DNA from 2 places in the Robertmurraya beringensis genome. Region 2 is predicted to be linked to the other one. Evidence: a T-box and tRNA genes for the amino acid it is inferred to sense, from the RefSeq annotation. Region 2 holds a T-box; the other holds one or more tRNA genes.

Region 1 (12,213 bases), on a different contig from region 2:
AAAGCGTTCTGACATACCCTCGACAGTTTGTACTAACAACTTGCTTCTATCCTTGATCGTTTCCCCGATATAATAAGGTAATCCACAGTTTGCAAATGAAATATGCTCCCCACGTTCGAAAAGAACGATTTCTACATCTTCACTAATTCTTCTTAATCTTGCTGCTGCCGTTGCTCCCCCAGCTACTCCGCCTACGATAACCACTTTCTGTGTCATATCTATTCCTCCAACAAAGAATTTTTATATATGAAAAACTAACTTTATAACTAGGTTTCAGGCAATACCATATACCTATATGGGTATTATAGTATATAAAAAAATAAAGTAAACCCCTTTGGGTATGAGTTCACTCTTTCTTCACAATTACTCCCTGTTAGGCACCTATCCAATATATGAGCATATGATAAGTTGAAAAATTACCCTAGGGGGTGGATTCTTGCATGCACTATTTCTATAATAATTATCCCTTTTCTCATACTTATCTAAGAAATACTTTTGATGTCAGTTTAATAACCGATATTCAAAAAGCGATCAACGGGGAATATGGAGCCATTGAATGTTATGAACAATTATCTAGAATGGCCAAATCTCAGGTTGAAAAAGATCAGATTCTTGAAATACGTCAGGATGAGATACGTCACTTTGAGGAGTTCAGTAGAATATATAGAGAGCTAACGGGCAGACAACCGGTTGCTGAAAACATTGAAAAGTGTCCTGACCAGTATCAAGAGGGTGTAGAGTTTGCTTTTAGAGATGAACAAGAAACCGTAGACTTTTACCTAGACATTGCAGATAAGTCACAAAATCCTGTTATTAAAGAGACCTTTCGTCGCGCTGCTGCTGATGAGCAAAATCATGCCGTATGGTTTTTATACTTTCTATTAAATAAACAAATGATTCCAACCGCTAGTCGCCAGCCTACTAATTACGGAGCTAAAGGTGCATTAAATGCTACCAGTTTAACCCTACCCCAGATGCTAACCTTCGCACTTCAAGATGAACACTTGGCTCAATCTAGGTATAAAAATGTACTCCAAACTTTTGGAGACATTCGTACATTTGCACAAATCAAAGAAGCAGAATTAAGACATATCTATGCACTATTACCTCTTTTTGAAAAATATCAAGTCACAATTCCAGAAGATATATCACAATCGTTCGTCAAAACACCGGGAAGTGTAAAGGCCGCTTTTGCCGCTAGTGTAGAAGCAGAAGTTGACAATATAGCTATGTATGAAAAGTTCCTAGCATATGAACTTCCAAATGATATTAGTATGGTGTTCACTCAATTACGAAATGCATCCAAAAATCATCTTGCGGCATTTGAAAGAGGGCTTGAAAGAAATAGGTAAAAATCTTCAGGACAAAAAAAGTCGGAAACAAATCCGACTTTCTTTTTCTTCCATTATCTTTGTAATGATAATATCTCAATGATGGTTTTCATCACAGCGTCATCTTGATTGGAACGTGTGATAAAATTAGCCGCGTCTTTTAATTCTTGAACAGCATTTCTTACAGCAAAGCTATAGGTAGCTCGAGTCATTAGTTCTAAATCATTATAGCCATCGCCGAATGCCATCGTTTCTTCTGGCGTCACATTCAATAAGCGCTGTAAGTGTTCAACCGTAGTACCTTTATGAACATTCACATTGGCAATGTCGATCCATGCTGCTTCAGATGCGACAATATAGGCTGACTCAAAAAATGGTGATAGTTTTTCTCTTGTTTCCATACATCTTAACAAGGGATCATGAATCGTGATCTTAACAAAATCCTCTGTTAGTTCATTAAAATCAGATACTTGTTTTACATGCGCATAGGATCTTCTGACAATAGCCGATTCCCCTTGAGGAATGTTATCTTTTATTACCGCACCATTTCTCGTACAAGCAATAATCGTATGTTCTGTACTAATTTCCTCCAGTAAACGAATAATTGCCAAACCTAATTTATTACTTAACAGAGATTCATAAACAAATTCTCCATTATGCTTAATTCGAGTTGCACTATCACCTAGAATCCACAAATCTTCGGTATCCACACCAAATAACTCTTCTACACGTTCACATTGCTTACCAGTAACGGGAGCAAATACTACTCCTTTTTCTTTCATGATCTTCTTTACATCCTGGTACAGTTCTCTATTAAAATCACCACTATTATTTAAGAACGTTCCATCCATATCAGTTAACACTAATTTAATCATTATGGTTCCCCCATTATTTCTACTTCGTGACTTATTAAACTTCTTTAATAAGTGATGTGAATAATATATCATATGAGATCTTATAGAGAGTATAAAAATGAGATAAACAGTTATTAATAATGATGAATGATAAACGTTACAACCATGTAACACAGCGTTACATAGTAAGAATGAAAAATATGCAAAAAAAGACACAACCCTTTAAAGGATTGTGCCTTACTAGACAAGTTTTACTCAACCGTTACTGATTTGGCAAGGTTTCTTGGCTTATCTACGTCACACTCACGGTGTAGTGCTGCATAGTAAGCGATCAGCTGGGTTGGAATAACAGAGACTAAAGGTGTTAAAATTTCGTGTACTTCTGGAATAACAAATCGATCTTCTTCCATTTCTAAACCTTTCATGGAAATGATACATGGGTTTGCTCCACGAGCTACTACCTCTTTCACATTTCCGCGAATGCTTAGGTTCACACTTTCTTGAGTTGCTAGAGCGATGATTGGAGTACCATCTTCAATTAAAGCAATCGTTCCATGCTTTAATTCTCCACCTGCAAAGCCCTCCGCTTGAATATAAGAGATTTCTTTCAGCTTTAGTGAAGCTTCAAGAACTACATAAAAGTCGATTCCACGGCCAATAAAGAACGCATTTCTAGTGGTTGATAAATACTCACGTGCAATGGCTTCAAACTCATCTTTAGAATCACATAGTACCTCGATGGCATTTGCTACGATTCCTAGCTCATGAATTAAATCAAAGTTCACTTCAAGTCCACGTTTTTTCGCTATTACTTCTGATAAGATAGACAGAACCGCAATTTGTGCCGTGTATGCTTTCGTAGATGCCACCGCAATTTCAGGACCAGCATGTAGCAGAAGTGTATAATCGGCTTCACGTGATAATGTTGAACCCGGCACATTCGTTACCGTTAACGTCTTATAACCAAGCTTTTTCACATGAACTAACACCTGACGGCTATCTGCGGTCTCTCCACTTTGAGAAATAAAGATAAATAATGGATTTGCTGATAATAATGGTGTGTTATAAGCAAACTCACTTGCAATATGAACCTCAACTGGAATATGAGCAATCTTTTCAATTAATTGCTTCCCAACAAGTCCTGCGTGATAAGAAGTTCCCGCCGCAATGATGTACACTCGATCAGACTGATCCACTGCATCCACAATGTCTTGGTCAATCACAAGCTGACCTGATTCATTTTGGTACTGTTGAATAATTTTACGAATAACAGCTGGCTGCTCATCAATTTCCTTCAACATGTAGTGAGGGTAGGTGCCTTTTTCAATATCACTTGCATCAAGCTCTGCTGTATAAGGTGCACGAGTAATGGTTTCACCTTCAAGGTTTTGAATGGTTACTTCATCTTTCGTAACAATGACTACTTCTTTATCCATTAGTTCTACATATTGATTGGTCACTTGAAGCATCGCCATTGCGTCACTAGCCACTACATTGAACCCGTCTCCAAGACCAACTAAAAGAGGACTTTTGTTTTTCGCAACAAAAATCGTCTCATTGTTTTGAGAGTCAAGCAAGGCAAGGGCATATGAACCCTTCAAAAGTTTCAATGTTTTACGGAATGCAGCTTCTACTTCAAGGCCTTCACTCACGAATAAATCGATTAATTGAACGATAACTTCTGTATCTGTGTCACTCTCAAAGTGAACATTTTGTAGATACTCTTTCTTCAACAAGTCATAGTTCTCAATAACTCCATTATGAACAAGTGTTAAACGAGTCGTAGAACTTTGATGTGGATGGGCATTCACTTTGCTTGGCACCCCGTGTGTTGCCCAGCGAGTGTGACCAATACCTGTATTTGCCATTACACCTAAGTCGACAATTTCACGTAAGTCTGCAATACGACCCTTTTCCTTAAACACGTGAACGCCTGTATCATTCATTACTGCAATACCAGCAGAATCATAACCTCTATATTCAAGCTTTTCTAGCCCTTTTAATAAAATTTCCTTTGAGTCATTATTACCGATATATCCAACGATTCCACACATAAGTGTAATTCCTCCTAATTTACGGAGGCAAGTTGCTAACGAGGGCAGACTTGCCCCCTAGTCTCTGTGATATTTATTGTTAGCATTTATTGATTTAAGCATTCTTTTTCCCTTTGTCCATCGGGTTACCCCAATGATTTTTAGAAAAAGCATACGATTGTGCTTAACAATCGGGAGGCATCCGCCGAAAAATCGATAAACCTCCTCCTCGTCAACTAGCCGCTCTTCGTCCATTAGCTAGTTCAGGCGCTTTAAGTTTTTATATTTTTTACCTCTATCCTCCTTCCGACTTCTTTACAAAATCAGGATAATCATACAATATGGATAGGCCTTCGTCAACAAAAATCTATGTGACATAAAGTATCCCATATATAAAAAATATGCATGAGGGGTTGTAAACGTTCCCCACATGCATATTTCTAGGTGATATTATAGTCCCATTTCTTCCTGAACAACTGCTGCTATACGGCTTACGTAAGACTCACAAAGCTCCTCTGTTGGTGCTTCTGCCATGACTCTTACAAGTGGTTCTGTACCTGAAGGTCGAACAAGAATACGTCCGTTACCGTTCATTTCGGTCTCTACCTCTGAAATAATAGCACTTACCTTTTCATTGTCTGTAACATGGTACTTATCCGTTACGCGAATGTTCACCAGCTTTTGAGGGAATTTTTTCATTTCTCCTGCAAGTTCCGAAAGTGGCTTCTTCGTGATCTTCATGATATTTGCTAACTGGAGGCCAGTAAGCAATCCATCTCCGGTTGTGTTGTAGTCTAGGAAAATGATGTGTCCTGACTGTTCACCACCTAAGTTGTAGCCTGTCTTTTTCATTTCTTCCACAACATAACGGTCACCTACTGCGGTTTGAACACTTTCAACTCCGTGACCTTCCAAGCCCTTATAGAAACCAAGATTACTCATTACAGTCGAAACCACTGTATTGTGCTTGAGTCTTCCTTGCTCCTTCATGAACTTAGCACAAATATACATAATCTGATCTCCGTCAACGATATCTCCATTTTCATCGATGGCAATTAATCGATCTCCATCACCATCAAAAGAGAGGCCCACATCTGCACCTTTTTCTTTAACAAAAGCTGAAAGTGCCTCAGGGTGTGTCGAACCAACACCATCATTGATATTTAGTCCATTAGGAGACGCTCCCATTGTTGAAAGATCAGCATCTAGGTCAGCAAATAAGTGTGTAGCTAGTGAAGAAGTAGCGCCGTGAGCACAATCTAGAGCAATATGTATTCCCGTAAAATCTTCATCAACCGTTTGTTTTAAGTATTGAAGATATTTTTGTCCACCTTCAAAATAATCATTAACTTGTCCTAAATCTGAACCGACTGGTCTAGGCAGTTCATCTTTTTCAAGATCCATTAAACCTTCAATCTCCAGTTCTTGCTCATCAGAAAGCTTAAAGCCATCTGGTCCAAAGAATTTAATTCCGTTATCAGCTACCGGGTTATGAGAAGCTGATATCATAACTCCAGCTTGTGCTCCAAGTGCTTTCGTTAAGTATGCCACTCCAGGTGTTGAAATCACGCCTAAGCGCATGACCTCTGCACCAATAGATAAAAGGCCTGCAACAAGAGCCCCCTCTAGCATATGTCCTGAAATACGAGTATCACGTCCAATGATCACCTTCGGACGGTCTTTATCTTTTGTTAAAACATACCCACCAAAACGTCCTAGTTTGAATGCTAATTCTGGTGTTAACTCACTGTTTGCTACTCCTCGCACCCCATCAGTACCGAAATATTTACCCATTAAAAGATCTCTCCTTAATAATTGTTGTGCATCTATGCTTCACGTTCTGTAATCGAAATTTTTGCTGTCTTTTGGTTGATCGTCCAACTAATATTTGTTGGACCAGTGACGTTTAGATCTACAGTATGTTCTCCTTCACCTAAACCAGCTAAATTAAGGATGACGCTAAAGTCACTTTCTTTTAAGGAGCCTATTATATTGCTCTCCCCTGTTGCGGTAATTGAAACTGTCCCATCAAGCGGTTCATTGTATGACATATCAAAGTCGGCTGCCAATCCATTTGCTTTAATCGGAATATTTGAAAAGGTAATATCCTCTTCCCGACTGACCTTAACGGTGACTTCAACAGTTTCCGGATCCACACTAACTATGCCTTCAGATATAATGACCGGCAGAGTCAGAGTCGTATCATCATTTATGGAACTAACATCTACCTCCACACGTACAGATTCTGTCTTGTTTAATATATCCGCATTAGCAAGTATGGTTGCTTGGGATTGAGCTAAGTCAATGGATTCAATAGTTACCCCACTGGGGGGAGTTCCTCTTTCAACTATTTTAATAGGAACTTCTTTACTAGACGCCTTTACTGGTATGGTCACCTCAACTGTATCTGATTCAAGTATGACATCCAGTTTATTTAGGTCTTGATCCAAGACTAAAATTTTCGCTTCCTTCGTTACAGTATCCTCGATCTTTCCTTCTAAATCTATCGTTGCTTTTACATAAGTGATTTTTTCGATCACATCTTTTGCGCCGGTAATTTTCACTTTGTTAGGCTTAACAATCGCCTGCTCAGCGGAATAACCATCTGCAACAAGACTTGAATTATACTCGGGCTCCACCTTGAATTCTTGAGTTACCTTCTCTTGTATAGATACATCAGCATAATTCGGTTCAATTTCCACCGTTAGTCTGTCGGACACATCTCTAATTTCAATTGGTACGCGTTGTGTACCGATCTCTGCCTCTGATAAATCCACATACACTTCATATGATCGAGAGGTCTTTGCTTGCTGCAAGAGATTTTTAGGTCCACTTAACTTGATGGTTACAGTACTAGGAACCCCACTTACGACAAGGTTTTCCGTATCATAATAACTTTTCACGGGAACGTCTGTGATTGTTTCAGTTTCTTGATCCTGTGGCACATTAATCGATAAATCTTCTCCGTCATACACGTATACGAAAAGCAAGAAGGCTAATAGCAAGGCAACAACCCTAATAAACCATCGATTATCAATTAGTTTATCAATTAGATTATCCATTCTTTTTTCCCCTCCAATTCCATCGAGGTGTGGAGGTTTGCTTCGGTTTTATTGGAGTAATAAATTCATTGGCTAACATTTGCTTAAACTGTTCAAGCTTTAAGTCACGGTGAAGTTCTCCATTTTTAGTAAGTGAGATGGACCCGGTTTCTTCAGAGACAATAACGGTTACACTATCTGTCACTTCACTAATTCCTAGAGCCGCTCTGTGCCTTGTTCCTAGTTCCTTAGAAATAAAAGGACTCTCAGATAACGGTAGATAACAGGCAGCTGCTGCAACCATATTCTTTTGAATAATAACTGCACCATCATGAAGCGGTGTATTTGGTATAAATATATTAATTAATAGCTCTGAGGAGATTTTCGCTTGTAAGCCAATTCCAGTCTCTATGTAATCTCCCATACCGGTTTCTCTTTCAATTGACATTAACGCACCGATTCTACGCTTTGCCATATAATCAGTTGCTTTTGTAATCGCTTCTACCATTTTTTCCTGTTCTTCCTCTTCCTGTCCACCTGTTCGAGAGAAGAACCGCCCTCGACCTAGCTGTTCAAGTGCTCTTCTAAGCTCTGGCTGAAAGATAATAATAATCCCAAGAACTCCCCAAAGCAATACTTGTTCCATCATCCAATTCAGTGTTTTTAGGCTAAACCAATCACTAATCACTGTCACCATTAATATAACAAATATCCCTTTAAGCAGTTGGACTGCCTTCGTACCTTTAATAACCATGATCAGCTTATAGATCACGTACCAAACTAGGAGAATGTCAATGGTAATGGATAAGTATTTCAAAACATCGAAATCCGCAATCGACATTGTACTTCCTCCAAATATATTTTTCAAAGCATTAAGCTAATAATTTTGTTTAACTTTTTTATTATAACATAAAATTGAAATGACAAATAATTTGCTCTTATTATAAGAAAAAATTAGTCACTCCTATACGAGCGACTAATTTATCAATCCTTATCTTGAAAAACGCTAACAAGCTCTTTGCTTGTCTTTTTTATATGATACCAAATCCATTCAAACACTTCATTTACTTCTTTAATCTCACCCGTAACATGTCCTGCAGAGGCCAAATAATTTTCTCCGTTAATTTGCCCGTTAATGACAGTTACATCACCTTCAACCTTTCCCTCAATTTGAAGGGCGCCGTTTCTAACAGTTATATCCCCTTTAACTACTTCACCCTCAGGAACAATAACGGTATTATTATGAACCACTAAATTTGGTTGCTTTGTTACTGAAAACTCTTGATCTTTATTCCAAGTTGAAAGAACACTACCTGTCATTAAAATGATAAAAAGTGATGCTGCGGTCAATAAAGGATGCTGTCGGAACCATCGATTGACACCCACCCTTCTTTTTTCTTTAGGTAGTCGAGCCATTACATTTTCAGTAAAATTACTAGGTGCCTGTATATGAGAAGTGCTCTGCACTAAGGCAATTGCCTTCTCTAATTCATGAAAATAACTTTGACATTTTGGGCAGGTCTGTAAATGCTTTTTTAGTAGCTGTTCATCTTGATCTTCAATTTCTTCATCTAGATATTCATGCATATACAAGACAATGTTATCTGGACACTTCACTGATTTTCACCTCTCATTAAACATTTCTTAATTGGTGTCGTAATGCTTCCCTACCCCTATGTATCCTTGTTTTTACTGTGCCTAGTGGGATATCTAGTATCTCACTAATTTCATTTAATGAAAGCTCTTCAATATATTTTAGAACAATTACAGATCGATATTTTTCTGGCAACTTAGTAATTTCTCGTTGAATCGTCTCTTGTAGTTCAAGACTCTCTATTTCATCTTCAGGAAGAATCGTATCTGATGCAATTTGAGAATACATGGTCAGTCCATCTGTACCTGATACTTCTGCATCAAGGTAGTAGTCTGGCTTTTTCTTTCGAATCCGATCAATACATAGGTTTGTTGCAATTCTATATAACCAAGTTGAAAACTTTAAATCAATATTAAAGCTGGATATGTTAACATATCCTCTAATAAATGCCTCTTGTGCCATATCCTCCGCTTCATGACGATTACCAAGAATTCGAAAACAAAGTTGAAAAACTTTGTCCTTATATATCTCAACGATTTCCCCGTATGCGCTTTGGTCCCCTTTTAACACTTGCTTGATTCTTTTTTTAATCAGTGCTTCCATTCCTATACCTCCGCTCTAATGCGGCTACTCGATAATACGTATCGATACCGGAAAAGGTTTCATTACTTACAAAAAATTTTTCTCCACTACATATTTTAACAAATATTTACTGTAAATAGTTTAAAAATTTTGGCTCTGGGTATAAATGTAGAAATTAGGGAGGTTATTATATCATTACGAATAGGAGTGAATCATATGGATAAGCAATCTCTTCTTAAAGATATTGAAGCTCATCGTAGAAAAATGGTGAGCCAAGCATCTCACTCTTCATTAAGCAATGAAAAAGTAATCATACTTAGTAAAAAATTGGACAATCTATTAAATAAATACGACAGATTAATAAAAAATAGCAGCAACTCTTTATGAGAGTTACTGCTATTGTGTTATAATAATTTTTCGCCAAATAACGAACCCATCAGAGCAACAGCTACTGATGCTGTTTTATTTTTATCATCTAATATCGGATTAACTTCGACAAATTCAGCGGATGTAATAAGTTTAGATTCTGCAAGCATTTCCATGGCAAGATGGCTTTCTCTGTAGCTAATCCCACCGGTAACAGGTGTTCCTACTCCTGGAGCATCATGTGGATCTAACCCATCTAAGTCTAAAGAGAGATGTACCCCATCCGTTCTCTCTTTTAAATACTCAATCGTTTCTTCCATCACCTTTGTCATACCTAAACGATCGATTTCATGCATCGTGTATACTTTTATACCAATCTCTTTTATTAACTCTTTTTCTCCCTCATCAAGTGCTCTTGCACCTATTAGAACAATATTTTCAGGTTTAATTTTAGGTTCAAATCCTCCGACACTTGTTAACATCTTATGTCCAATACCCAGACTTACAGCCAATGGCATTCCGTGAATATTTCCAGAAGGTGAAGTTTCCGCCGTATTAAGATCCCCATGTGCGTCATACCAAATAACACCCAAACTTTTGTAATGCTTTGAAACTCCAGCTAATGTTCCAATTGCAATACTGTGGTCTCCTCCAAGGACAAGCGGAAAGGATCCTGAAGAGATTGCTTGATCAACTTCCTTTGATAGTGCCTCATTTTTTTCTGCGACAAGATGTAAGTTTCTTAGATTAGATTGCTCGTCTATCACAACCTCAGGTCTTCCAATCGGGATATCCCCTAAATCATGTACTTCATCAAAAAGGTTTCGTAATCTTTCAACAACCCCAGCATACCTAATGGCACTCGGCCCCATATCCACCCCACGTCTCATTTGACCAAGATCCATTGGCATCCCAATAATTGATAGTTTTTTCATCCTCTAACCCCCTGTCTGTTCTCCCTCCTATTTTATACATTTATATGTCTGTGACTCAACTCGACAAAATCGCGCATAAATATGCAGTCAATATCCAATTTTCAAATAACTTTACGTACAAAAAAACCTTAGGAAATATTCCTAAGGTTTCAATGAGCCATGAAGGACTCGAACCTTCGACCCTCTGATTAAAAGTCAGATGCTCTACCGACTGAGCTAATGGCTCAAGATATTAGTGTCTAGCTACAGCAACTAGGGGCTCGGGGTTATAAGGCAAAGTCTCCAGAGGTCAGCACCTCCTACAGCCTTCGCCTTATACCAGTCGCCCCTATTCAAGTTGCTTCCGCTTTTTCCGACTGGGCTAGCTGGATTCGAACCAACGCATGACGGAGTCAAAGTCCGTTGCCTTACCGCTTGGCTATAGCCCAAAAGTCAAAATAAAAAGGACATTTTTAGTTTGTCCATTTTTAGACTTACTATGTAATTTAAATGGTGGAGGGGGACGGATTCGAACCGCCGAACCCAAGGGAGCGGATTTACAGTCCGCCGCGTTTAGCCACTTCGCTACCCCTCCATTATTCGAAATGAAGCATGGTGCCGGTGAGAGGACTTGAACCCCCAACCTACTGATTACAAGTCAGTTGCTCTACCAATTGAGCTACGCCGGCTTATTAGGAAGACTACTTTTCACAGAAGTGAAAAGTAGTCTTGATGGAGGATGACGGGATCGAACCGCCGACCCCCTGCTTGTAAGGCAGGTGCTCTCCCAGCTGAGCTAATCCTCCGAAATAGAATGTTATTTTCACTTTGCGAAAAAACTTGGTTATTTTCACTTTGCGAAAAAACTTGGTTATTTTCACTTCGTGAAAAAACTTGGTGACCCCTACGGGATTCGAACCCGTGTTACCGCCGTGAAAGGGCGGTGTCTTAACCGCTTGACCAAGGGGCCGTACTAGTAATCTATAAAACAGAGAGCTTCCAACCGGATTCGAACCGGTGACCTCTTCCTTACCATGGAAGTGCTCTACCTGCTGAGCTATGGAAGCATTCCAAAGAGCTCATAAGAGGTTGTCTTATGAAAATGGCTCCACAGGCAGGACTCGAACCTGCGACCGTTCGGTTAACAGCCGAATGCTCTACCAACTGAGCTACTGTGGAACGATAAAATATTAACGCCTGGCGACGTCCTACTCTCACAGAGGGAAACCCTCAACTACCATCGGCGCTGAAAAGCTTAACTTCCGTGTTCGGTATGGGAACGGGTGTGACCTTTTCGCTATCGCCACCAGACTATTTATGCGACACTATTTATTATAATAGTTTTTCGCGTTTTTTCAAGAGAAATTTTTAAGCATTCTCTCAAAACTAGATAATGAATGAAGAAGAAAGAAATACGTTTCATCGTTGTCCAGCTACAGCGCCTAGCCGCTCGAGGTCATAAGCCAAATCCCTCCAGAAGGCAGGCCTTCTTGCGTGA
Region 2 (12,213 bases):
GTAATCGATTTATTTTGGTACATCCTTTGCAACACGGTTTTCATTCTTGTTAACCCTGGCTCAAGGTTCTTTTTTAGTTCTCCTTTATTGGTAAAAGGAGTGTAGCCGAAAGGACTTTGCGGCAAACCAGCGATGAAGGCTGCCTGCGGGAGTGATAATTCCTTTGCGCTAATACCGAATAGTCCCTTTGCAGCTGACTCAACCCCTGCAATATTTCTCCCAGAGGAATTTCTACCAAAGGTCGATACATTTAAATACGCTTCCAAAATTTCTTTTTTGTCAAAAAACTTTTCCAGACGTAGAGCAAGAAGAATTTCTTTCGCTTTACGCTCAAAAGAAATTTCATTTGTAAGGATTTGATTTTTAATAAGCTGCTGCGTTAACGTGCTTCCTCCAGACTGGACAGAGGAGTTTGTTACCTCTTGGAAAAGTGCGCGTAGAATTGCCTTGGGAACTACTCCGTCATGTTCATAAAAGTATTCGTCCTCTGTTGCAACGACTGCTTTTATCAAATAGTCGGACACTTCCTCTAATTTTACTTCTTCTCTCTCTAAATCCGTTCGAAGCTTCCCGAGGTATACATCATTTGCAAAATAAAGATTTGATGTTTCTTCATAGTTGTATATATCTTTCTTCATACTTTCGTAAGATCGGATAGGTTCGTTTTTTGTCAATGATGCGAAGTAGCCTGCTCCAACACCACCTGCAAACGCCCCACCAAGTAGAATAATAATAAGTAATATTAAGGTCAGGTTCCAAACTACTTGATAGGTAATGCTCGCACCTTTTACTGTTTTTTTATTTGTAAAAAGTTGAAGCAATGTCCTCAGTTTTTCTTTCCAATTACGTTCTTCATTCATTGGCAACATTCCCCCTAAAATCAAGTTATATTATACCACAAAAAGGCTATCAGAAAGGGGAATCCTGTCGTTTTATGATAAATTACCTAAAATTGGATTGACAATAAAGGTCTCTTTATGTTAAAAATGCTATTAACACCTAAATATTTTGCCTTGACGGGAATGAGTAGCTGTTCTATCTCTGTTAAAGAAAGCTGACGGTTGATGCGAGTCAGTACAAGTAGAATATCGAATTACCTCCCTGAGCATTTACTGTGAACCTGTAATTAAAGTCAGTTATAGCAGTAAACGGTTATTCCGTTATCTTTTTAAGTGGAGGAGCTTTCTGTTCCTCAAGTTGGGTGGTACCGCGATAAAATTAATCGTCCCTTCGAATCTTTGATTCGGAGGGGCTTTTTTATTTTTCTCACAAATAAGGAGGATCTTTGTATGGATTTATTACAGGACTTACAGTGGCGAGGGATTGTTTACCAGCAAACAGACGAAGAGGGTATTAAAGAGGTTTTAGATAAAGAAAAGATTTCGTTATATTGTGGTGTCGATCCAACTGCTGATAGCATGCATATTGGTCATTTATTACCGTTTTTAACATTAAGACGTTTTCAACAAGCGGGACATCGACCAATCGTATTAGTTGGTGGAGCGACAGGTCTAATTGGTGATCCGAGTGGAAAAAGTGAAGAGAGAAAGTTGCAAACACTTGAACAAGTTCAGGTAAATGTAGATGGAATTAAGGGACAGTTGAACCGACTGTTTAAATTTGAGGGTGAAAATGGGGCAGTTATGGTGAATAACTATGATTGGGCTGGTTCCATGGATATCGTTACGTTTTTACGTGATTTCGGAAAGCATGTAGGAGTCAATTATATGCTGGCGAAGGATACGATTTCCTCCCGTTTAGAAACGGGAATATCTTTCACTGAATTTACGTACACGATTCTACAAGCAATGGATTTCTACTACCTGCATAAAAATCATGAGTGTAGAATGCAAATTGGTGGAAGTGACCAATGGGGAAATATCACAACTGGACTTGAGTTGATAAGAAAGATGTCACCAGAAGGCTCAAAAGCTTTTGGTTTAACGATTCCTCTAGTGACAAAAGCTGACGGAACGAAATTCGGGAAAACGGAAGGTGGAGCCGTTTGGTTAGATTCGGAAAAAACATCACCTTACGAGTTTTACCAGTTCTGGATTAACACGAGTGATGCAGATGTTGTGAAATACCTGAAGTTCTTTACGTTCTTATCTAAAGAAGAAATTGAAGAGCTTGAAAAAGCTGTTCAAGAAGAGCCACATCTTCGTAAGGCACAAAAGGCTTTAGGTGAAGAAATGACTCGTTTGATTCATGGTGAAGATGCATTACAACAAGCCATTCGAATTTCCTCTGCTTTATTTAGTGGTGATATTCAAAGCTTAACAGGTAGCGAAATTAAACAAGGTTTCAAGGATGTACCTTCATTTACTTATGAGCAAGGCAGCAGCCTAAACATTGTTGAGTTACTTGTAAATGCGGGAATTGTTCAGTCAAAGCGTCAAGCACGTGAAGATGTAACAAATGGCGCTATTTCTGTAAATGGAATTCGTGTAAGTGAACTCGAATATACATTAGACGACAAAGACCGCATTGACGGAGAATTTACTGTCATTCGACGAGGGAAGAAGAAGTACTTTTTAATTAAATACTAATGAAGTGGGGACCGCTATTTAAGCGGTCTTTATTTAATTTGTAATAAAATAGACAATCATGTCTGTGGGAGGCAATAAAAACAAGAATATAATTTAAAAAACGAAAGGATGTGGACAATGATATACAAATCCCGAAGCGAATCAGCGGAGTTGCTGATACTAAATGCCTTAAACAAACGAATGAGTTTAACAGAAAAAGACAAACAGCATTATTTGGTCTTAAGAAAAGGATACGAGGGGGAGGTACTCTTTGATTCAATGACAGAAAAGCTTGAGTGTCAGTGTTTGATTTTGAACGATTTATTACTAAGAATTAATCATACCGTCTTTCAAATTGATGCACTGATGATTACTTCTGATACTGTTCATATTTTTGAGGTCAAGAATTTTGAAGGTGATTATTATTATGAAGACGACAAATTGTATCTAACAAACAAAAAGGAAGTGACCAATCCTCTTCCTCAATTAAGTAGAAGTGAAACTTTATTACGACAGTTACTTCACCACCTCGGCTACCATTCTCCAATAAACGGAAAGGTCGTTTTTATTAACCCAGAATTCTCTTTGTTTCAAGCTCCTCTTGGAAAACCCCTTATTCTCCCAACTCAAGTTAAACGATTCCTAAATAGGGTAAACAATAGTCCATCCAAATTAAACGGAAAGCACAAGTTATTAGCGGAAAAATTAAAGTCTCTTCATCTAACTGAATCACCCTATCAGCAATTGCCGAGTTATAGTTATGATGAGGTTCGGAAAGGAATGATCTGTGACAGATGTAATTCTTTTGAAGTGATTGTTGAGGGGAAAAGATGTATATGTGGTGATTGTGGGGGAGAGGAAAAACTATCAGAAGCTTTACTTAGAACTATAGAGGTATTTAAGCTCCTTTTCCCAGAACGAAAAATCAATACTAATGAGTTTTATTATTGGTGTAATGAAGCGGTATCTAAAGAGAGGATAAGAAGGTTTCTTAAAAAGAATTTGAACATGGTGGGGATTCACCAATGGGCTTTTTTTGAATAGTGGATATGATAGACGTTTGAAAGGGTAAATGGTGGATTAATGTCGTTTAACAGTGCTATGAACGGTGTTACGTTCGGAAAGAAGGTGGCTAACGTCTTTCATCAGTCGTATGAAAGATGTTAGAGAAGAACAGAAAGTGGCTAACGTCTTTCATCAGTCGTATGAAGGATGTTAGAGAAGAACAGAAGGTGGCTAACGTCTTTCATCAGTCGTATGAAAGATGTTAGAGAAGAACAAAAGCTGGCTAACGTCTTTCATCAGTCGTATGAAGGATGTTAGAGAAGAACAGAAGGTGGCTAACGTCTTTCATCAGTCGTATGAAGGATGTTAGAGAAGAACAAAAGCTAGCTAACGTCTTTCATCAGTCGTATGAAGAATGTTAGAGGAGAACAAAAGCTAGCTAACGTCTTTCATCAGTGGTATGAAGGATGTTAGAGAAGAACAAAAGCTAGCTAACGTCTTTCATCAGTGGTATGAAGAATGTTAGAGAAGAACAAAAGCTAGCTAACGTCTTTCATCAGCCGTATGAAGGATGTTAGAGGAGAACAGAAGGTGGCTAACGTCTTTCATCAGCCGTATGAAAGATGTTAGAGAAGAACAAAAGCTAGCTAACGTCTTTCATCAGTCGTATGAAAGATGTTAGAGAAGAACAGAAGGTGGCTAACGTCTTTCATCAGCCGTATGAAGGATGTTAGAGAAGAACAAAAGCTAGCTAACGTCTTTCATCAAGCGAATTGAAGGACGTTCAAAGGGGATCAGCAGGATGCTATGCTGTTCACCTAGAACGTCCTCAGGAACTAACCAATACCCAAACCACCCATAGGAAATTTTTTGAAACCTTTTCCTGCAACTTTCGTATTACTTATTAACTACATACGAAAGGAGATTTCAGTAATAAAAAAGAGGTGATTAAATGGAGCTCTTTGGTTTTCCGATCCAGACGGTTTATTTGACAACACTTATCGTTTCTGGTGCGTTAACGGTTCTGTACATTTTTTTTGGCGATATTGCAGATGCAGCAATTGATTTTTTGAATCCAACATTAATTCTTGCGTTTCTCACGTTTTTATCAGCATCTGGTTATTTATTAGAGCTAATCACGTCGCTAAGTAGTTTGGTGATTCTTTTCATCTCCATTGTCATTGCAATTATATTAAATACTCTATTAAATATCTTTGTGCTAGTTCCGATGTCTTCTGCGGAGGAATCACTCGTTTATACTTCAGATTCATTAAAAGGGAGAGTAGGAATGGTGCTTGTCCCTATTCCACAAGACGGGTTTGGTGAGGTCGTGATAAAAAGCAGCAGTGGAACAATTTCAAAACCAGCGAAAAGTTTTGAGAATGAAGCAATTGCTGAAGGACAAAAGGTATTAGTGATTGATGTGAAGGATGGAGTCCTGCATGTTGCACATTATGAAAAAACAGAAAAGCTATTTTTTACTTAGGCTGTTTTCGTAAAGAATGTTGTTAAAATCTTAAAGCCAATTTTAACGTGGAAATAGCTATTTTAAGCTAAATAATTTAGTATGCAGTCTCTTTTCTTATTAGATCCAAGCTGTTTTCTGCAGAAACTTAGCACAATCATTACAATTATGTTCCAAAAAGCAACAAAGTTAAGAAAAGAACCTTTACTTAAGGAGAGATGTCTATGTTACCCATTTTTATTGTAGGAGGCATTGTTGCCTTCTTACTAATTGCACTAATTGCCGTATTTATTACAAAATATCGTACAGCTGGACCTGATGAAGCGTTAATTGTTACAGGGAGTTATTTAGGAAGTAAAAATGTTCATGTAGATGAGTCAGGAAATCGTATTAAAATTATACGAGGTGGCGGGGCATTTATTTTTCCAGTATTCCAACAAGCAGAACCATTGAGCTTGCTTTCTAGCAAACTAGAAGTGACGACACCTGAAGTGTATACGGAGCAAGGGGTTCCTGTAATGGCTGATGGGGTTGCGATTATTAAGATTGGAGGATCTATCGAAGAAATCGCGACAGCTGCAGAACAGTTTTTAGGGAAAGCGAAGGAAGATCGGGAAAATGAAGCAAAGGAAGTTCTTGAAGGTCATTTACGATCGATATTAGGGTCAATGACGGTGGAAGAAATTTATAAGAATCGTGATAAGTTCTCTCAAGAAGTACAGAGGGTGGCTTCGCAGGACTTAGCAAAAATGGGACTTGTTATTGTATCGTTTACGATCAAGGATGTTAGAGACAAGAATGGATACTTGGATTCATTAGGTAAGCCAAGAATTGCCCAGGTAAAAAGAGATGCAGACATAGCGACTGCTGAGGCAGAAAAAGAAACACGAATTAAACGAGCGGAAGCAGCCAAAGACGCACAAAAGGCAGAGCTTGAAAGAGCCACAGAAATTGCTGAGGCAGAAAAAGTGAACCAAATGAAAATTGCTGAGTATCGCCGTGAACAAGATATTGCGAAAGCTCGTGCGGACCAAGCATATGATCTTGAGACAGCAAGAGCCAAGCAAGAGGTTACTGAGCATGAAATGCAAATCAAAATTATTGAGCGTCAAAAACAAATTGAACTAGAAGAGAAAGAAATTCAGCGTAGAGAAAGACAATATGATTCGGAAGTAAAGAAAAAAGCGGATGCTGATCGTTATGCGGTTGAACAAGCGGCGGCTGCTGATAAAGCCAGACAGCTTGCTGAAGCAGATGCGAATAAATACCGGATCGAGGCAATGGCAAAAGCGGATGCTGAAAAAGTACGTCTAGACGGACTTGCTAAAGCAGAGTCAGAGCGAGCGCAAGGGGAAGCCGAAGCTGAAATCATTCGCTTGAAAGGTTTGGCTGAGGCAGAAGCGAAGCGCAAGATTGCAGAGGCATTCGATATGTACGGTCAAGCGGCTGTTATGGATATGATTGTGAGAATGCTACCGGAATACGCGAAGGAAATTGCCAGTCCATTATCCAATATTGATAAAATTACCGTTGTTGATACAGGCGGTGGTGAAGGTGGCGGAGCAAACAAAGTTACGGGTTATGCTACTAGCTTGATGTCGTCGTTACAGGAATCGTTGAAGGCTTCATCTGGAATTGATGTAAAAAACCTACTTGAAACTTTTGCAGGTAAAGGAAATGTTCGTGAAAGTATCGATCAGTTAGCAGAAGATATAAAAGAAAGCAAAGCAGAATAACAAAAAAGATCCAGCGAAGTTTCGCTGGATCTCTTTTTATTAACGAGAGTAGAATTCAACGATAAGAGCTTCGTTGATTTCAGCTGGTAATTCAGAACGCTCAGGTAAGCGAGTGAATGTACCTTCTAATTTGTCAGCATCGAAAGTTAAGAAATCAGGTACGAAGTTGTTCACTTCAACTGCTTCTTTAACGATGTCAAGGTTACGTGATTTTTCACGTAAAGAGATTGTGTGACCAGGTAATACGCGGAATGATGGAATATCAACGCGACTTCCATTTACTAAGATATGACCGTGGTTAACAAGCTGACGAGCTTGACGACGAGTACGAGCAAGACCTAAACGGTATACTACGTTATCTAAACGTGACTCTAAAAGAGCCATGAAGTTTTCACCGTGCTTACCAGAAAGCTTACCAGCTTTGTCAAATAAGTTACGGAATTGACGCTCAGTCACTCCATACATATGACGAAGCTTTTGCTTCTCTTGTAATTGTAAACCGTATTCAGATAACTTTTTGCGTTGGTTTGGACCATGTTGTCCAGGAGCGTAAGGACGCTTTTCTAATTCTTTACCAGTACCGCTTAGAGAGATTCCAAGACGACGTGATAATTTCCAGCTTGGGCCAGTATAACGAGCCATGAATGACTCCTCCTCGTGTTTTTATTTTGTTGTAAAATAAAAACAGTAGTGTTCACAAGCAGTATGACCATTTTGTTTTCATGTACCTTCGCCCTAGCAGCCCAAGGGTTACCGATACCCCATCCTAGAAGATCATTCTTCTATTGAGGAACAAAATGTATTCATAAAGGCGTTCACATATGCTGCGCTATTTTACACAAAGAATATTATATGTTTTAAACTAATAGAAAGTCAAGGGGATTTTATTTTTTAGGTATATGTTATTATCTAATGGATGGTAGTTCTTATGGTATAATCTAATTATGAAAAAGAGTGGTTAAAGTGCGTGAAACAAGGAAAGAAAGAAGAGTACGATATCTTTTGCTTTTTATTTGTATAAGTTTTACAACAGGAGCATTGTACTATAAATATAGTAAGCAAATAATTAATCCTCCACTTGTCACAGTCCTCCATCAAAGCCTAAATAAAAAAGATAATCCTATCATTGTTTTAGCAAAAAAACAAGAAAACAACTATATATTAGCCGAATATGAGGTTCAAATAGAAGATAACTATCTTTTTCAGACAAGAAGGTCAATCATCCTAGATAGAAAGCCAACGATGATTTCTTTAGATAAAGAGAGTAAAGGTGTATGGGTGAAAATTGATGGGCAGTGGAATTATTTCACAAGTGATTTTGAACTTGCTACACGATCAACTGAATATAGGGATCGAAATACTGGGGAACCATCAAACTTGACCACAATAAAAGAAGATGGCCGCACGATCGTTCAATTGGGGGACAAGCAATTGGATGTGGGAGAGAGTAGAAACAACCAACTATTTTCCTTATCAAAGGACGGTTCCCTATGGCTTGTTATTACTGAACAAGAGATCATAATTTCTACAATTGAAAATTAATATATTTCATGCGGGATGGAATCAAAATGGTTTCAAACCAGCTAAGGTATTAGGTGATGACGTAATGAGATTTCTCTCTGATAAATCAATTGAAACACTTAAAAGTCAGTTCTTTGATCTAATCGACACGGAGTCGGGAGTTTTTCACTATCAAAATGTATTAAAGACAATGGTTAAAACGATTCAAAAAATGCTAGAGCTTGATGAAGTGACTTTGTTCATTTGTCATGCTTGGAAAAGCCAATATTCCATGGGTGTTTCTACAAACGAAAACATAATGGAAGTTACACCATCTAATGATTCAAGTGACTGGTTAAGCTCATTGAAAACAATCGATTTTTCCCCAACAGATAAGAGCTTTAAGGACTATCAAGTACTTATTCCTCTTGTAAGATCGGGGAGGAACTTAGGTGTTCTATGCTTAAAAGGGAATCAAACATCTATTACCCCTTCCAATCAGGATTGGTTTGAACAATTTGCGTTTGTGTGCTCTTCATTTGTTCAGAAGGCACAAGAATTATTTAAAATTGTTATGGAAGAGAAGCGTTATAAACAGCTATTCAGAGTGAATGAAAAATTCCATTCGACTATGGATATGGATGCTGTGTTAGGTGAGATTATCTATACGCTTCAGGAGGTTTATCCGAGTTTTACGTACTACTTAATGCTCTCTCATGACAATGATAATCATAGCGAACTGCCAATTAAGGATTTGGAATATGATAGTGAAAACATAGCAGCCATGGAAGCCTATGTTACTGGTACAATCCAAATGGAGGATTCCTTGAATGAACGACGATCTGTTCTTTATGCACCTTTAAAAGGAAAACAAGGTGTATACGGGGTGCTTCAAGTTATCGCTCCGGACACATTAACGTTTCCAAGTAACGAAGTGGAGTTTATCAAATTATTAGCAAATACGGCTGGTTCTGCACTTGAAAATGCACAGCTCTATCAGCAATCGAAACGGTTAATTGCTGATTTACAACTCATCAATGAGACTTCTCATCGTTTAAATTCTAATTTGCGATTGACCGAAACCATGTCGTACATGAAGGAACAAATTGTACATTCGTTTGATGCAGAAGAAGTTTGCTTTGTGCTGCTTTCGCCCGACCTAAAGCTCATTAGTGTATTAGCTGGTTCGACTCCGTTTTTTGAAACGGAAGCTTCCACGGCATACGTTCAATATGTAATCGACAGACTGAGACAAGAACATGATTCCATTTTTATTGGTGATGTAGATCTAAACCTTGCCCATAACGAAAAAAAATTTCGTTCCATAATGGCGGTTCCTATGGTGCAATCAGGATTGATTAAGGGTCTAGCTCTCGTCATGCATTCGGAGCCTTATCACTTTTCTTTCGAGACGTTTAAGTTAATGCAGTCATTAATTCATCATTCTACCTTAGCTTTTACAAATTCCATGCTTAGAGAAGAATTAGAGAAAATGGTTGTTACTGATCATCTAACAAAGCTGTATTCAAGAAATTATTTAGATACAAGGGTTCATGAATCACTTGATGAAGATCAGCAAGGAACCTTTCTATTAATTGATATTGATAATTTTAAAGGTGTTAATGATAAATATGGGCACCAAGTTGGGGACGAGATCCTTATTCAAGTAGCTGATATTATAAAAAGTAATATTAGAGAAAGTGATATTGGCGCCCGTTGGGGTGGAGAGGAGCTCGCTGTTTATCTACCTCGTATTCCACTTGAGGTGGGAATAAGTATCGCCAACCGATTAGTAGATAAAGTAAGGGAATTATCTAAACCATCAATAACGATTTCCTGCGGTGTATCTTATTGGAATGTGGACAATCCAGATAACTTTACAAACTTGTTTAAGCGAGCGGACACTGCCCTTTATGTGGCAAAGGATACGGGTAAGGATCGAGTTGTGGTGCAAGAAAAGATAAACTCATTTTAAGAAAAAGGGGCTCAAATTTTGAGTTCCTTTTTACTCTCCAATTGGGTAGGTATCACATATGCTAGTAAGGAAAAGTCCTTGACAAATATGTAAGCGCTTACGCGTAAAGGAGGAGCTTATGGGAGAGAAAAAAACGTTTAGGATTGATACAGAAGTGATTCATCGTGGCTATGAGGCTAGTTTATTTGAAGGCAGCTTAGTCCCTCCTATTTTTCAGACATCTACTTATTGCTTTGCAAACGCAGAGCAAGGAGAAAAGAGGTTTGCTGGAGAAGAGTCAGGATATATTTACTCCCGTTTGGGTAATCCAACCGTGTCTATACTAGAAGAGAGAATGGCAGCAATTGAGAAAGGGGAAGCCGCTTTAGCATTTGGATCAGGAATGGCTGCCGTGTCTGCTGTATTAGTTTCTCTTACAAAAGCAGGTGACCATGTTCTTTGTTCTCAAGGTGTATACGGATGTACTTTTGGTTTGCTTAAGATGCTAAATCATAAATATCAGATCACATATACTTTTTCAGAAATGGAATCAAAGGAACAACTTTTACAAGCCATCAAGCCCGAAACAACTTGCATTTATGTGGAAACCCCAATCAATCCAACGATGAAGCTTGTTGACCTAGAAATGGTTGCAGCAGTTGGGAAAGAAAAGGGGATTCCAGTTGTTGTTGATAATACGTTTTGTTCTCCTTATTTACAGACCCCTCTTGAGCTTGGTTGCGATGTTGTCGTTCATAGTGCAACCAAATATATATGTGGGCATGGGGATGTGATTGCTGGTATCGTTGTTGGAAAGCGTGATTTCCTCCAAGAAGTGGCAATGACTACCCAAAAAGATATCGGAGGGATAATTTCCCCGTTTGATGCATGGTTATTACTAAGAGGGTTGAAAACCTTGCCGGTAAGAATGGATCGACATTGTGAGAATGCTAGGGAGATTTATTCGTTTTTAAATGAGCATGGGGCTGTGAATCAAGTATTCTTCCCAGGGGACAGTAGACATCCGGATTTTCCCATTATGAAAAAGCAAATGCGTCAGGCAGGCGGATTGCTTTCTTTTACTTTACATGGAGGGGTGGAAGAAGCACAAAAGTTCATGAACCGGTTACAGTTAATAAAGATTGCTGTTAGTCTTGGTGATGCTGAAACCTTAATACAGCACCCAGCAACCATGACTCACTCCGTTGTACCAAAGGAAGAACGAGAAAAGATGGGGATACAAGATAATTTAATACGGTTATCGGTCGGGTTAGAAGCATGGGAAGATATTCAGGAAGATTTGGATCAAGCATTGAGCACTTTAATATAAAAAGAGGCAGTTAATCTGCCTCTTTTTATAAGTGTTTAATTAATTCTTCAACAAATAGCTCAAGCATTTTTTGATCTAGCGTGTCGAAGCGGTTTTTGCTAGGTGAATCTATATCTAGAACTCCCAGAAGTTGTCCTTCTTTTATCATAGGAACAACAATTTCTGATTGGGAAGCTGCATCACATGCTATATGACCAGGAAATTGATGAACATCCTCAACTAAAATCGTCTTTCTTTCTTTCGCACTAGTTCCGCATACACCTCTACCAAGAGGAATTCTTACACATGCTGGCAGGCCTTGGAATGGTCCTAGTACTAATTCTTTGTCCTCATCCATTAAGTAAAAACCAACCCAGTTCACGTCAGACAAAAATTGATTTAATAGAGAAGATGCATTACTTAAATTGGCAATGGCATTCGTTTCGCCTTCTAGAAGCGCCTTCAGTTGTTTTATTAATAGACGATAATTTTGCTCTCTCGTTCCTTCGTAATTCTTTACTTCAAACATTTCCTTCCCTCCAAACAAAAGGTAATTATCATATTTTAGCGAAAATAAGGAGACTTTGTCGAGTTTTTTATACAGGAGAAGAAATGTCGAATAAAGAATGTTATACATAAGGCTTTTTTCTGTGATTAAGAGATGGAGGTGGTTTCAAATGAAGAAAAATTCAAAGGATTCCATTGTCGAGGCAGCA

Evidence for each region. The T-box of region 2 lies ahead of tyrS (tyrosine--tRNA ligase). A T-box ahead of a tRNA ligase gene usually reads a tRNA of that ligase, here a tRNA-Tyr.
Region 1: it encodes a tRNA-Tyr, which carries the amino acid that the T-box ahead of tyrS (tyrosine--tRNA ligase) is inferred to sense. The anticodon was not compared.

What each region holds. Positions count from the first base shown of each region.
Region 1 is NZ_JBHLUU010000010.1:3-12,215, reverse strand. Features, by position in the region: gene ACFFHF_RS01790 (CoA-disulfide reductase) at 1-216, opposite strand, end outside; gene ACFFHF_RS01785 (ferritin family protein) at 441-1,352, shown strand; gene ACFFHF_RS01780 (HAD-IIB family hydrolase) at 1,406-2,206, opposite strand; gene glmS (glutamine--fructose-6-phosphate transaminase (isomerizing)) at 2,437-4,239, opposite strand; gene glmM (phosphoglucosamine mutase) at 4,669-6,012, opposite strand; gene ACFFHF_RS01765 (CdaR family protein) at 6,045-7,280, opposite strand; gene cdaA (diadenylate cyclase CdaA) at 7,273-8,100, opposite strand; gene ACFFHF_RS01755 (zf-HC2 domain-containing protein) at 8,244-8,876, opposite strand; gene sigW (RNA polymerase sigma factor SigW) at 8,893-9,456, opposite strand; gene ACFFHF_RS01745 (aspartyl-phosphate phosphatase Spo0E family protein) at 9,652-9,822, shown strand; gene rocF (arginase) at 9,840-10,736, opposite strand; tRNA gene ACFFHF_RS01735 (tRNA-Lys) at 10,890-10,962, opposite strand; tRNA gene ACFFHF_RS01730 (tRNA-Gln) at 11,093-11,164, opposite strand; tRNA gene ACFFHF_RS01725 (tRNA-Tyr) at 11,227-11,310, opposite strand; tRNA gene ACFFHF_RS01720 (tRNA-Thr) at 11,329-11,404, opposite strand; tRNA gene ACFFHF_RS01715 (tRNA-Val) at 11,449-11,521, opposite strand; tRNA gene ACFFHF_RS01710 (tRNA-Glu) at 11,611-11,685, opposite strand; tRNA gene ACFFHF_RS01705 (tRNA-Thr) at 11,710-11,782, opposite strand; tRNA gene ACFFHF_RS01700 (tRNA-Asn) at 11,819-11,894, opposite strand; rRNA gene rrf (5S ribosomal RNA) at 11,911-12,026, opposite strand.
Region 2 is NZ_JBHLUU010000015.1:6,657-18,869, forward strand. Features, by position in the region: gene ACFFHF_RS02350 (transglycosylase domain-containing protein) at 1-860, opposite strand, end outside; T-box leader at 1,005-1,233, shown strand; gene tyrS (tyrosine--tRNA ligase) at 1,290-2,549, shown strand; gene ACFFHF_RS02360 (nuclease-related domain-containing protein) at 2,667-3,572, shown strand; gene ACFFHF_RS02365 (NfeD family protein) at 4,486-5,019, shown strand; gene floT (flotillin lipid rafts scaffold protein FloT) at 5,223-6,734, shown strand; gene rpsD (30S ribosomal protein S4) at 6,774-7,376, opposite strand; gene ACFFHF_RS02380 (hypothetical protein) at 7,698-8,276, shown strand; gene ACFFHF_RS02385 (sensor domain-containing diguanylate cyclase) at 8,341-10,209, shown strand; gene megL (methionine gamma-lyase) at 10,328-11,518, shown strand; gene msrC (free L-methionine (R)-S-oxide reductase MsrC) at 11,544-12,026, opposite strand; gene refZ (forespore capture DNA-binding protein RefZ) at 12,175-12,213, shown strand, end outside.